2 regions of the Chitinibacter mangrovi genome follow, and region 2 is predicted to be linked to the other one. Evidence: predicted binding sites of a transcription regulator. Region 2 holds the regulator's gene; the other holds the start of a gene.

Region 1 (5,390 bases), 1.2 Mb from region 2:
AGGGTGTGCAAATCTTGATTTGCACACTCAGACTGCCCCGCTGATAAATCCCATTGTTAATTCAAGCCTTATGTTAATGCGTTATTCCCTGTCGGATTTTGTACCCTATGGCCTTTTTTTCGCTGTTCACGGTTCACGGGGCCTGTGCCGTTTGGGGGTGTAAATCATGTGCTGCAGACTGCTGATCACTCTCCGAACTCGCAACTGTTAATAAGTTATGGCTAAGATTGAGTTTAGCGCACCGTTCAATTCAACACATTCCCCGCTTCAAAAACGATATACTGTCAGCAGTCTGGGGCTTTGGCCGCGATAGTTTGCATAGTGTTATCTACGGTTGTGGTTATTTTAACGCACCGAGGAGGGCTGACCTGTATTGATCAGGCGCTGATTCCCCGACCCCCGCCACGGCAGTGTGCTGGGGTTTTCTTTTTCGTATTTGCCATCGATCACCACATCCACATAGTCAAACACGGGCAACTCGCGTACTTCTTCATACAAATACCCCGTCCACACCCAGATATTCTTGTCCGGGTAGCGGGTTTTGAAGGCTTTGCAGAGTTCGAGGATCGCTTCGCGGTTGGCGGTGTGAAGTGGATCACCTCCGGATAGGCTCAGGCCGTCGTGGCCTTCGCAGGCGGCTAGTAGTTCTTGCTGTACTTGTGCCGTAAAAGGTAAGCCCGATTTTCTATCCCATGTTGATTGGTTGTAGCAGCCGGGGCAGGCGTGGGTGCAGCCGGTGACAAAGAGCGTCACGCGGATGCCGGGGCCGTTGACTAGATCGTGAGTGTAGTAGCGGTCGTAGTTCATTGTGCTAATGATGCTGCTTGGGTATTGCTCTGTAGCTTTTGATTAATATTAGCTTCAGGGCTATACCCGTTGGTGTATTGGGCTTGGGCGTGGTGTTTTACGCGGCGCATGACTTCTTTTTGTTTGCCCGCATTGAATGGGCGGGCGTTGGGGCTGCCCAGATAGCCGCAGACGCGGCGGGTGACGGAAAGTGTCGCACTGTCGTGGTTGCCGCATTCCGGGCAGGTAAAACCATGCGCCGTAGCTAATGTTTCGCCCATAAATCCGCATTTTCCGCAGGCATCGACTGGGGTGTTACTGCCAAAATACGGCACCTTGGTGATGGCGTAGTCCCAGATGCGTTCCAGTGCCAGCAGATTGTGCTTCATATTGGGCAATTCAACGTAGGTAATGTGTCCGCCGCTGGCGAGTTCGGCGTAGCCCGCTTCAAAGTCGATTTTTTCAAATGGATTGACCTTGTGCGCAACGTCCAGATGGAAAGAATTGGTGTAATAGCCTTTGGCACATAATTTATTCACTTCAGGCTGGTGGCCAAAGCGGGCCTGATCGAGTTTGCAGAAACGATGGCATAGTGATTCGCTGGGGGTTGAGTACAGCGAATAGCCAAAGCCAGTCTCGGCTTTCCAGCGTTGGGTGGCTTCGTTCATGGTGCGGACGATGTGCTGCAGAAACGCTTGCGCACTCTGGCTGTTGGCCGGGTGTTCGCCAAACATCAACACGCCGACTTCGTGCAGACCGATAAAGCCGAGCGAGATCGACGCGCGGCCATCTTTGAAAATACTGATGATGTCGTCATCGGGCTGCAGGCGAATGCCGAAAGCGCCCTCGGTATATAAAATGGGCGCCACATTGGCTTTAACGCCTTTCAGGCGCTCAATCCGTACCGACAGTGCGCGAAAACATAGCTGCAGCCGTTCGGCGAGTAATTGCTCAAAGCGCCCCAGATCGCCCCGCGCTTCAATCGCAACTCGGGGCAGGTTCAGGCTGACGACGCCCAGATTATTCCTCCCATCGAGTTCTTCCTCGCCTTGAGCATTGCGCCACACCGGCAGAAAGCTGCGGCAGCCCATGGGCGAGACCGGTACGCTGGAGCCGGTGATCTGGCGATTGAGTTTGGCTGAAATAATATCCGGGTACATCCGCTTGGATGTGCATTCGAGCGCGAGTTGCTTGATGTCGTAATTGGGGTCGGTGGGTTTGAGGTTGATGCCCTCGTCGATAAAGAACACCAGCTTGGGGAAAACCGGCGTCGTACCTTCTTTGCCCAGCCCTTTGATGCGCACGCGCAAGATGGCTTGCTGGATAATCCGCTCGGCCCAGCTGGTGCCCATGCCGAAAGAGAACGTCACAAACGGCTGCTGGCCATTGGAGCTAAATAGCGTGTTGATTTCATACTCGCAGGCCTGAATGCCGTCGTAGGCTTCTTTTTCGGTGCGCTCGCGTGCGTAGCGCTCGGCATCGGCGATTTGATATTCGGCGGCAATCGCCAGATTTTTCTCGTAGGTTTTCAGTACATACGGAGCGAGGGTTTGGTCGATATTCGGAATCGTCGTGCCGCCGTATTGATGGCTGGCGACTTGCGCGATGATTTGCGCTGTCACCGCGCACGCCACGCCGACTGATTTCGGGCTTTCAATTTTGGCATTGCCCAGGCGGAAGCCATTTTTCAACATGCCTTGCAGATCGACCAAGCAGCAATTGGTAAACGGCAGAAAGGGTGAATAATCCAGATCGTGAAAATGAATATCGCCGCTGTGGTGCGCTTCCAGAATATCTTTGGGTAGGAAGGTGCTGGCAAATTGCTTGGAGACGATCCCAGCCATCAAGTCGCGCATCACCGGAAAGACATTGGCGTCTTTATTGGCATTTTCGGTGGTGGCTTCAAGATCGGTTTTATTGACCAGCCCCATCAGCTTGGCGTGCAGCTCCGAGCCTTGGGCGCGGATGCGGTCGCGATCTGAACGGTACTGTATATATATACGTGCCACTTCCGGGTATTGCGCCATCAGCGCGTCTTCGACCAATTGCTGAATGGTGGGGATGTCGAGCTGAGGCGGTGTTTTGCTAAATAGATCGGCCTCGGTCAGCTTGCGGCATTCATCTTCGACGTAGGCGGTGATCTCGGCGGCCAGTAGCTCGGGCTCTGGATAGCGGGCGGCAGTGGCGGCGCGGCGGCAGGCTTCAAAGATTTTGGCGCCGTCGTAAGCGGCTTTGGCGCCGTCGCGTTTGATGACTTTCAGCATAAGCTTGGCTGTTCCTGTAATCAGATTGTGCCCGGCATCAGGCTGCGGCCAGCGATGCCCAAGACCAATACGCACCTGTTGCGCCAAGGTGGCGCGAAAAAGCGGGCGAGCCCGTATGCTCGCCCCAAGTGGCTCATTTCAGCGGTGTCAGACCTGAGCCGGATCAGTGCTGCTGCCTTGTGGTGTGCGCGCAGCGAGCTGGCGCTGCGGTGCGGCATTGATCGGTGGTCTTTACGCGTAAACACAATATATGGTGTTTTTTCAGCTTGATGTTCGCTATATGTGCTGTTTTTGACGAGTATCAAATACTGACGGCCAGCGATTGAAGCTGACATCTGCAAGTGGGGTAGACTTGAGGAAAAATCTGAATAGGCGGCTAGCGCAAAGGGGGTATTGCCCTGTAGGTGTTGATGATTTTGCTCTACAGGGCAATACAGTGTGGTGTATATTGGGTGATCGGTGTCTGCGCTGCGTTACAGCATATAGCGGGCCAGATCTTCGTTGCCAGCCAGATTGCCGAGCTTTTGCTGCACAAAGCTCGCATCCACATTCACCGCGCCGCGCTTGGCGTCAAAAGACACGTCTTCCAGCAGGCGCTCCATGATGGTGTAAAGACGGCGCGCGCCGATGTTTTCGGTGCTTTCATTCACCGACCACGCCATTTGCGCCATTTCCTTGATCCCGTCATCGCTAAAATTCACCTCGATCTCTTCGGTGGCCAGTAGCGCCTGATACTGCTTGGCCAGACAAGCGTCGGTGCCGGTGAGGATGGTGGCGAAATCGTCCACAGTCAGCGAGTTAAGCTCAACACGGATCGGGAAACGGCCTTGCAGCTCGGGAATCAAATCGGACGGTTTGGCAAGGTGGAAAGCGCCGCTGGCGATAAATAGAATATGGTCGGTTTTCACCATGCCGTACTTGGTGGTGACCGTGGTGCCTTCCACCAGTGGCAGCAAATCGCGCTGCACGCCTTGGCGTGAGACTTCACCGCCGCTGCCTTCGGATCGCGTCGTCACCTTGTCGATCTCGTCGATAAACACAATGCCGTTTTGCTCGACCGCCTTGAGCGCCTCGGCTTTGGCGTCGTCTTCGTTCACGAGCTTGGCGGCTTCTTCCTCGATCAGATGTTTCAGCGCATCGGTCACTTTCATTTTTTGCGTTTTGGTTTTGCCGCCCATCGCGCCTTTGAACATTTGCTGGATCTGGCTGGAAAAATCTTCCATTCCCGGCGGGCTCAACACTTCCATGGTCGGTACGGCGGCGGCGACTTCGATGTCGATTTCCTTGTCGTCAAATTTGCCTTCGCGCAGCATTTTGCGGAATTTCTGCCGCGTTTCCGCCATCGGGTCTTCGCCATTCACACTGCCGTAGTTATTGTTGGTCGCTGGTGGTGGCAGCAGTACATCCAGAATGCGATTTTCGGCGGCGTTTTCGGCGCGGACGCGATTGCGGCTGATCGCCACGTCGCGCACCTGTTTGATCGCGATTTCCATCAGATCGCGGATGATGCTGTCGACGTCTTTGCCAACGTAGCCGACCTCGGTGAATTTGGTCGCTTCCACCTTGATGAAAGGCGCATCAGCCAGCTTGGCCAGACGGCGGGCGATCTCGGTTTTGCCCACGCCAGTGGGGCCGATCATCAGGATGTTTTTTGGTGTAATTTCATGGCGCAGTGGCTCGGCCACTTGCTGGCGGCGCCAGCGGTTGCGGAGCGCAATCGCTACGGCTTTTTTGGCTGCGGCCTGGCCGACAATGTGCTTGTCGAGTTCGTGAACGATTTCCTGCGGCGTCATCTGCGTCATGTTGGCGATCCTTTAAAACGAATAAGCAAGAGATCAGGGCAGGCGTGCCAGTTTTAAAGATGCGTTGGACGAGATTTCCCGCGCGGTGTTGCGCGGCTGATTGTCTATAGTGGAGAAACCCTAACGAATCGAGCCGAGTGTTGAAAGCCGATCCACTCTTTGCATCCCGCCCCTTGCGCACCCTGTTGGCCCTGATGTTCGGGCTGCTGCTGGCGACTGATATTTATTGCCTGCAAGCGGGTTTCTATTCTATTGGCCTATGGGGTATTGCCGTTTTAGCATTGATTCACCTATTGTTGATGGCAATACCCATGCTGTTTTTATATTCGCTGATTCAGCAGCATTTGCGTGAAGCAGTGCATCTCTTGCCCACCCTGGGGCAGCTCAATGATCAGCAACTGGCGGGTTTAAGCGGATTTTTTGCGCCCTTATTGCGTGCGCTGCAGCCTATTCTGAGCGAGCAAAATCGGGCCATTATCGAGCTCAATAACAAGAATGAATTATTTGCCGATGCGCTCGACGAGATTAATGAAATGGG
Region 2 (5,390 bases):
GCTGGCGTATATCCAAATCCAGTGCCACACGCGCATTTCGTAACGTCAACCACGCACAAAACATTGCGTGGCCCACGCGGCGGTATCATCTTGGCTAAAGCCGAGTTTGAAAAATCATTGAATTCAAACGTATTCCCGACACTGCAAGGCGGCCCGCTGATGCACGTGATTGCAGGTAAAGCGGTGGCTTTCAAAGAAGCGGCGACGGAAGAATTCAAAGAATACCAAAAACAAGTTTTGCTGAACGCGCAAGCGATGGCAAAAACTTTGGCAGAGCGCGGTCTGCGTATCATCTCTGGTCGCACCGAGTCGCACGTATTCCTGGTTGATCTGCGTCCTAAAGGCTTGACCGGTAAAGCAGCTGATGCTTTCTTGGGTAAAGCCCACATTACTGTGAACAAAAACGCGATCCCGAACGATCCGGAAAGCCCGTTTGTGACTTCAGGTATCCGTATCGGCGCACCAGCGATTACGACCCGTGGTTTTAAAGAAGCTGAAGCGATCCAGGTTGCGAACCTGATTGCCGACGTTCTGGACAATCCGGAAGACGAAGCGAATATCGCCGCAGTGGCAGCCAAAGTGAAAGCGTTGACTGCACAATTCCCAGTTTACGGCGCGTAACTTTTTACTCGCGTACGCTGAAAAAGAGGTGGGGCATTGCGCTCCACCTTTTGTGTTTTTTAGTCAAAGTTAAACTCAAAGCGCTCACGCCGCGTAGCTTCGTCTTCGGCTTTTCGCCTTGCGTGGAAGCTTTTGTTTAATTGCTTGATGTATGTTCTTGAACTTGATGTGCAGCAATGCATACAGCTCAATACCTAACTAGAGTATATGCGGGCTTGAGATTTTTATGCTCGCCCTGATTTAATACTCATTGATCTTTTTCGATCTTTTGCCCGGGGTTCGTTAATGAAGTGCCCATTCTGTGGTTCCCCTGATACGCAAGTCGTTGACTCGCGCGTATCTGATGAAGGCGACGTCGTTCGTCGCCGTCGCCGCTGCACGATTTGCGACAAGCGCTTTACGACTTTTGAAACCGCCGAAGTGCGTATGCCGCAGGTGGTTAAACAGAACGGCCAGCGCGCCGAGTTTGATCGTGAAAAAGTCCGCACCAGCTTCTTGCGCGCCCTGCATAAACGCCCCGTCCCGACCCCGCTCGTTGACGAAGCCATTTCCCGCATTATTCAGAAAGTCCTCACCGTCGGTGAGCGCGAAATCATGTCGCGCCAGATTGGCGAGATGGTGATTGCCGAGCTTGCCAAGCTTGATAAAGTGGCTTATATCCGTTTTGCCTCGGTCTACCGCTCGTTTCAGGACGTTGAAGATTTCCGCGACGTTCTTCGTGAAGTCAGCAATCGTGAAGTGACGAAGGAATAAGCATGTTTACCGCTTTCGACCATGCAATGATGGCCAAGGCGTTGCAAATCGCAGCGCAAGGCGCGCATTTGACGACGCCCAATCCCTGCGTCGGTGCCGTGCTGGTGAATCACGGACAAATCATCGGCTACGGCCACAGCCAGGCCGCTGGCGGTGCGCATGCGGAAATCATGGCGCTGAAAATGGCGAAAGCCCGCGCGCCCGAGCTGATTGTCGGTGCCACAGCCTACGTCACGCTGGAGCCTTGCAGCCATTTTGGCCGCACGCCACCGTGCGCCAACGCGCTGATCGGTGCTGGCGTTGATCGGGTCGTCGCTGCGCTGCGCGATCCGAATCCGCTGGTGGCCGGGCAGGGTCTGGCGCGTCTGGCGACGCACGATATTGCAGTTGCGCACGGTCTGCTGGCCGCGCAGGCACGCGAACACCATAAAGGCTTTCTGTCGCGAATGATTCGTCAGCGCCCATGGCTGCGCGTCAAGCTGGCTGCCAGTCTGGATGGGCGCATCGCGCTTGAGAATGGCCAGTCGCAATGGATTACCGGCGCGGCCGCCCGCGCCGATGTGCAAAAACTGCGCGCCAGATCGTGCGCCATGCTGACAGGCATCGGCACCGTGCTGGCCGACGATCCACAATTGAATGTGCGCGATTTTCCGGCTTCACAACAAGTCCGCCAACCGCAGCGTGTCGTGCTCGACAGCCAGCTGCGCACCCCCGCCAATGCCCGGATTCTGGTCGATGGTGGCAAAACACATCTGCTGACCACGCTGAATGTAGCGCAATCCGTCAGTCCTTACGACGCGACCAACGTCACCGTTGCCACGCTGCCTGCGCAAGATGGCAAGCTTGATTTGCACGCAGTGTCTGCCTACCTGGGCCAGCAGGGTTTTAATGAAGTCACCGTCGAGGCGGGCGGCAAGCTGGTCGGCGCTTTGCTGCAAGCTGGCCTAGTCGATGAAATCATCCTGTATCAGGCCATGAGCCTGATCGGCAAGGGACAGGCGATGGCCGATTTCAGCTTGGCCGATTTAAACGATCAGTACCGCCCGACTGTGATCGAACGCCGCATGGTTGGCGACGATCAGCGCATTACCTTGCGCTTGACCGACCCAAACAGCGTCTTCGCTGAAAGTACTTCAGGAGCGTGAAATGAGCGATAACAAGCAATTACTTTGCCCGGATTGTGGCAAGGAAATCGAAGTTCTGGCCGCTTGCGGTGCGAAAAGTTATTTCTGTAATCACTGCAACGAGTTGAAATCATCGGCACGAGTTCGCGCTGGAAATCCTGCAGTGTTTCCTGAGCCATCATCAATTCCCGAGCACAAGGATTAATATGTTCACAGGCATTATTCAGGCCGTTGGCCAGATTGAAGACGTCAAAACGTTTGATGGCGGTGTTCAGCTGACCGTGAATGCGGCCGATCTTGATATGTCCAATGTGGTACTGGGGGATAGTATTGCCCACAGTGGCGCATGCATGACGGTGATCGAGCTGATACCCCCTAATCGTTACAAAATTGATGTTTCTGATGAGTCACTGCGCTGCACCGTGGGTTTGAGCGAGGCGGGCGGCAAGGTGAATCTGGAAAAAGCCCTGCGGCTGGGCGATATGCTCGGTGGCCATATGGTATCCGGTCACGTTGACGGCGTGGGCAAGGTGATCAGTTTTGAGCCGGTTGGCGAAAATCGCGAGCTGGTGATCTGCGCGCCCAAAAATCTGGCCAAATACCTGGCCGCCAAAGGCTCGGTGGTCGTGAATGGCGTTTCGCTAACGACCAATACCGTGCGCGACACGGCGGATGGTTGCGTGTTTTCAATCAATCTGATTCCGCACACGCTGACCGTCACCACGTTGGGGCAATTAATCGCCGGTGCGAGCGTCAATCTGGAGATAGACCTGATTGCGCGCTACGTTGAGCGCATGGTTTCATCGGGCACCGTTCAAATAGGAGTGACCTCAGCATGAGCCAGATTTCCCCCGTACATGAAATTGTTGCCGAACTCAAAGCCGGGCGCATGGTTGTGCTGGTTGACGAGGAAGACCGTGAAAACGAAGGCGATCTGGTACTGGCGGCTGACTTTGTTACGCCCGAAGCGATTAACTTTATGGCCAAATTTGGCCGTGGCCTGATTTGCCTGACCCTTACCCCCGAGCGCTGCAAAACGCTAAATCTGTCGACGATGGTCTCGAGCAATGGCTCATCATTTGGCACCAATTTCACCGCATCGATTGAAGCGGCCGAAGGCGTCAGCACCGGGATTTCGGCGCATGATCGAGCACTCACGATCCGCAAAGCCGTGGCTTTTGACGCCAAGGCCAGCGATGTTGTGTCGCCTGGTCATATTTTCCCGGTGATGGCGCAGCCCGGTGGCGTGCTGGTGCGTGCGGGACATACGGAGGCCGGTTGTGATCTGGCGATGATGGCTGGCTTGACACCTGCGTCGGTGATTTGCGAAATCATGAACGACGACGGCACGATGGCGCGCCTGCCTGAATTGCTGGTTTTTGCCCAGGAACACAATCTGAAAATCGGTACGATTGCCGATTTGATTAATTACCGTAGCCGCACCGAAACGCTGATCGAATGCGTCGGCCGCCGCCCGGTACGCACTTTTGCTGGCGAGTTCGAGCTGGCGGTTTATCGCGACAAACTCACCTCGGCAACGCATCTGGCTCTGGTTAAAGGCCAGCCCTGTGCCGATGAAGACACGCTGGTTCGCGTGCACGAGCCGCTGTCGGTGATCGACTGGCTTGATCTGGATGCGCGTAGCCATTCATGGAGTATCGAGTCGGCGCTGCAAGCGATTGAACAAGCGGGCAAGGGCGTGATGGTGCTCTTGCATCGCGCTGAAGATGGTAGCGATCTGCTAGCACGTGCTCTGCCTGAGCTCAAACTAAATAAACCGCAGAAATGGGATATGCGTACCTACGGTATTGGCGCGCAGATGCTGAAAGATCTGGGTGTTGGACGCATGCGCCTGATGTCGCCCGAGCGCAAGATCCCGAGCATGACTGGCTTTGGTCTGGAAATCACTGGCTTTTATCAGACTGAATAAGCAGCTTTAAAGACTAATTTGAGCTTACTGCCGCTGGCGGTGAGCGAATAGAACGAATATTGAAAAGGATAAAAAATGAGCGTGGAAGGCATTGCATTGATTAAACCTGATTTGTCTGGCACCGGCCTGCGCATTGGCGTGGTGATGAGCCGTTTTAATACGCCAATTTGCGAAGGCTTGCGCGACAATTGTTTGGACGAGCTGATCAAGCTGGGCGTTGCGCCGCAAGATATTTTGCTCAGTAGTGTTGCTGGTGCGCTGGAAATCCCGCTTGTGCTTCAAACCATGGCGGCCAGCGAGCGTTTTGACGCGCTGATCGCGCTGGGCGCGATTATTCGCGGCGAAACTTATCATTTTGAACTGGTGGCCAACGAGTCCGGCGCAGGCGTAACCCGGGTGACGCTCGATTTTGGCTTGCCGATTGCCAATTGCATTTTGACCACTGAAACGGACGAGCAAGCAGAAGTCCGTGTTATCGAAAAAGCGCGCGAAGCCGCGCGTGTTGCGGTAGAAACCGCTAATTTAGTAAAGGCATTACAAGCATGACCGAAGAACAGAAAACACCGCCCGCAAAAAAACCGCCAATGAAGTCCGCCCGCCGCCGTGCGCGCGAATTTGCGGTGCAGGGGGTGTATCAATACCTGATGAGCCACGACACGGTAAATAATATTGACCTCTATCTGCGTGGCAGCAGCACTTATTTCACCAAGGCCGACGCCAATCTCTACCGCGCCATTCTGTTTGGCGTGATCAAGGATGCGGCCAAACTGACGAGTGCACTTGAGCCGCACGTTGATCGCCCGCTGGAAGAAGTCAGCACCGTTGAGCTGGCTGTGCTCTACACCGGCGCCTTCGAAATTATGTCGATGCCCGAAACGCCGTATCCGGTGATTATCAATGAAGCGATCGAGCTGACCAAAACCTACGGCGGCAGTGATGGTCACCGTTTCGTCAATGGCGTA

Evidence for each region. Region 2 encodes NrdR, which represses ribonucleotide reductase genes. Its sites were predicted from a motif close to AAANACNATATATNGTNTTT; they were not measured.
Region 1: nrdD (anaerobic ribonucleoside-triphosphate reductase) is a predicted target of NrdR. The motif match lies at 3,290-3,309, and genes of this name have one in related genera.

Annotation. Positions count from the first base shown of each region.
Region 1 covers NZ_CP157355.1:1,131,175-1,136,564, reverse strand. Annotated here, with positions in the region: gene nrdG (anaerobic ribonucleoside-triphosphate reductase activating protein) at 346-807, opposite strand; gene nrdD (anaerobic ribonucleoside-triphosphate reductase) at 804-3,125, opposite strand; gene hslU (ATP-dependent protease ATPase subunit HslU) at 3,524-4,852, opposite strand; gene ABHF33_RS05205 (sensor histidine kinase) at 4,993-5,390, shown strand, end outside.
Region 2 covers NZ_CP157355.1:3,504,113-3,509,502, forward strand. Annotated here, with positions in the region: gene glyA (serine hydroxymethyltransferase) at 1-621, shown strand, start outside; gene nrdR (transcriptional regulator NrdR) at 907-1,374, shown strand; gene ribD (bifunctional diaminohydroxyphosphoribosylaminopyrimidine deaminase/5-amino-6-(5-phosphoribosylamino)uracil reductase RibD) at 1,377-2,519, shown strand; gene ABHF33_RS16520 (zinc-ribbon domain-containing protein) at 2,521-2,703, shown strand; gene ABHF33_RS16525 (riboflavin synthase) at 2,705-3,337, shown strand; gene ribBA (bifunctional 3,4-dihydroxy-2-butanone-4-phosphate synthase/GTP cyclohydrolase II) at 3,334-4,428, shown strand; gene ribH (6,7-dimethyl-8-ribityllumazine synthase) at 4,504-4,974, shown strand; gene nusB (transcription antitermination factor NusB) at 5,013-5,390, shown strand, end outside.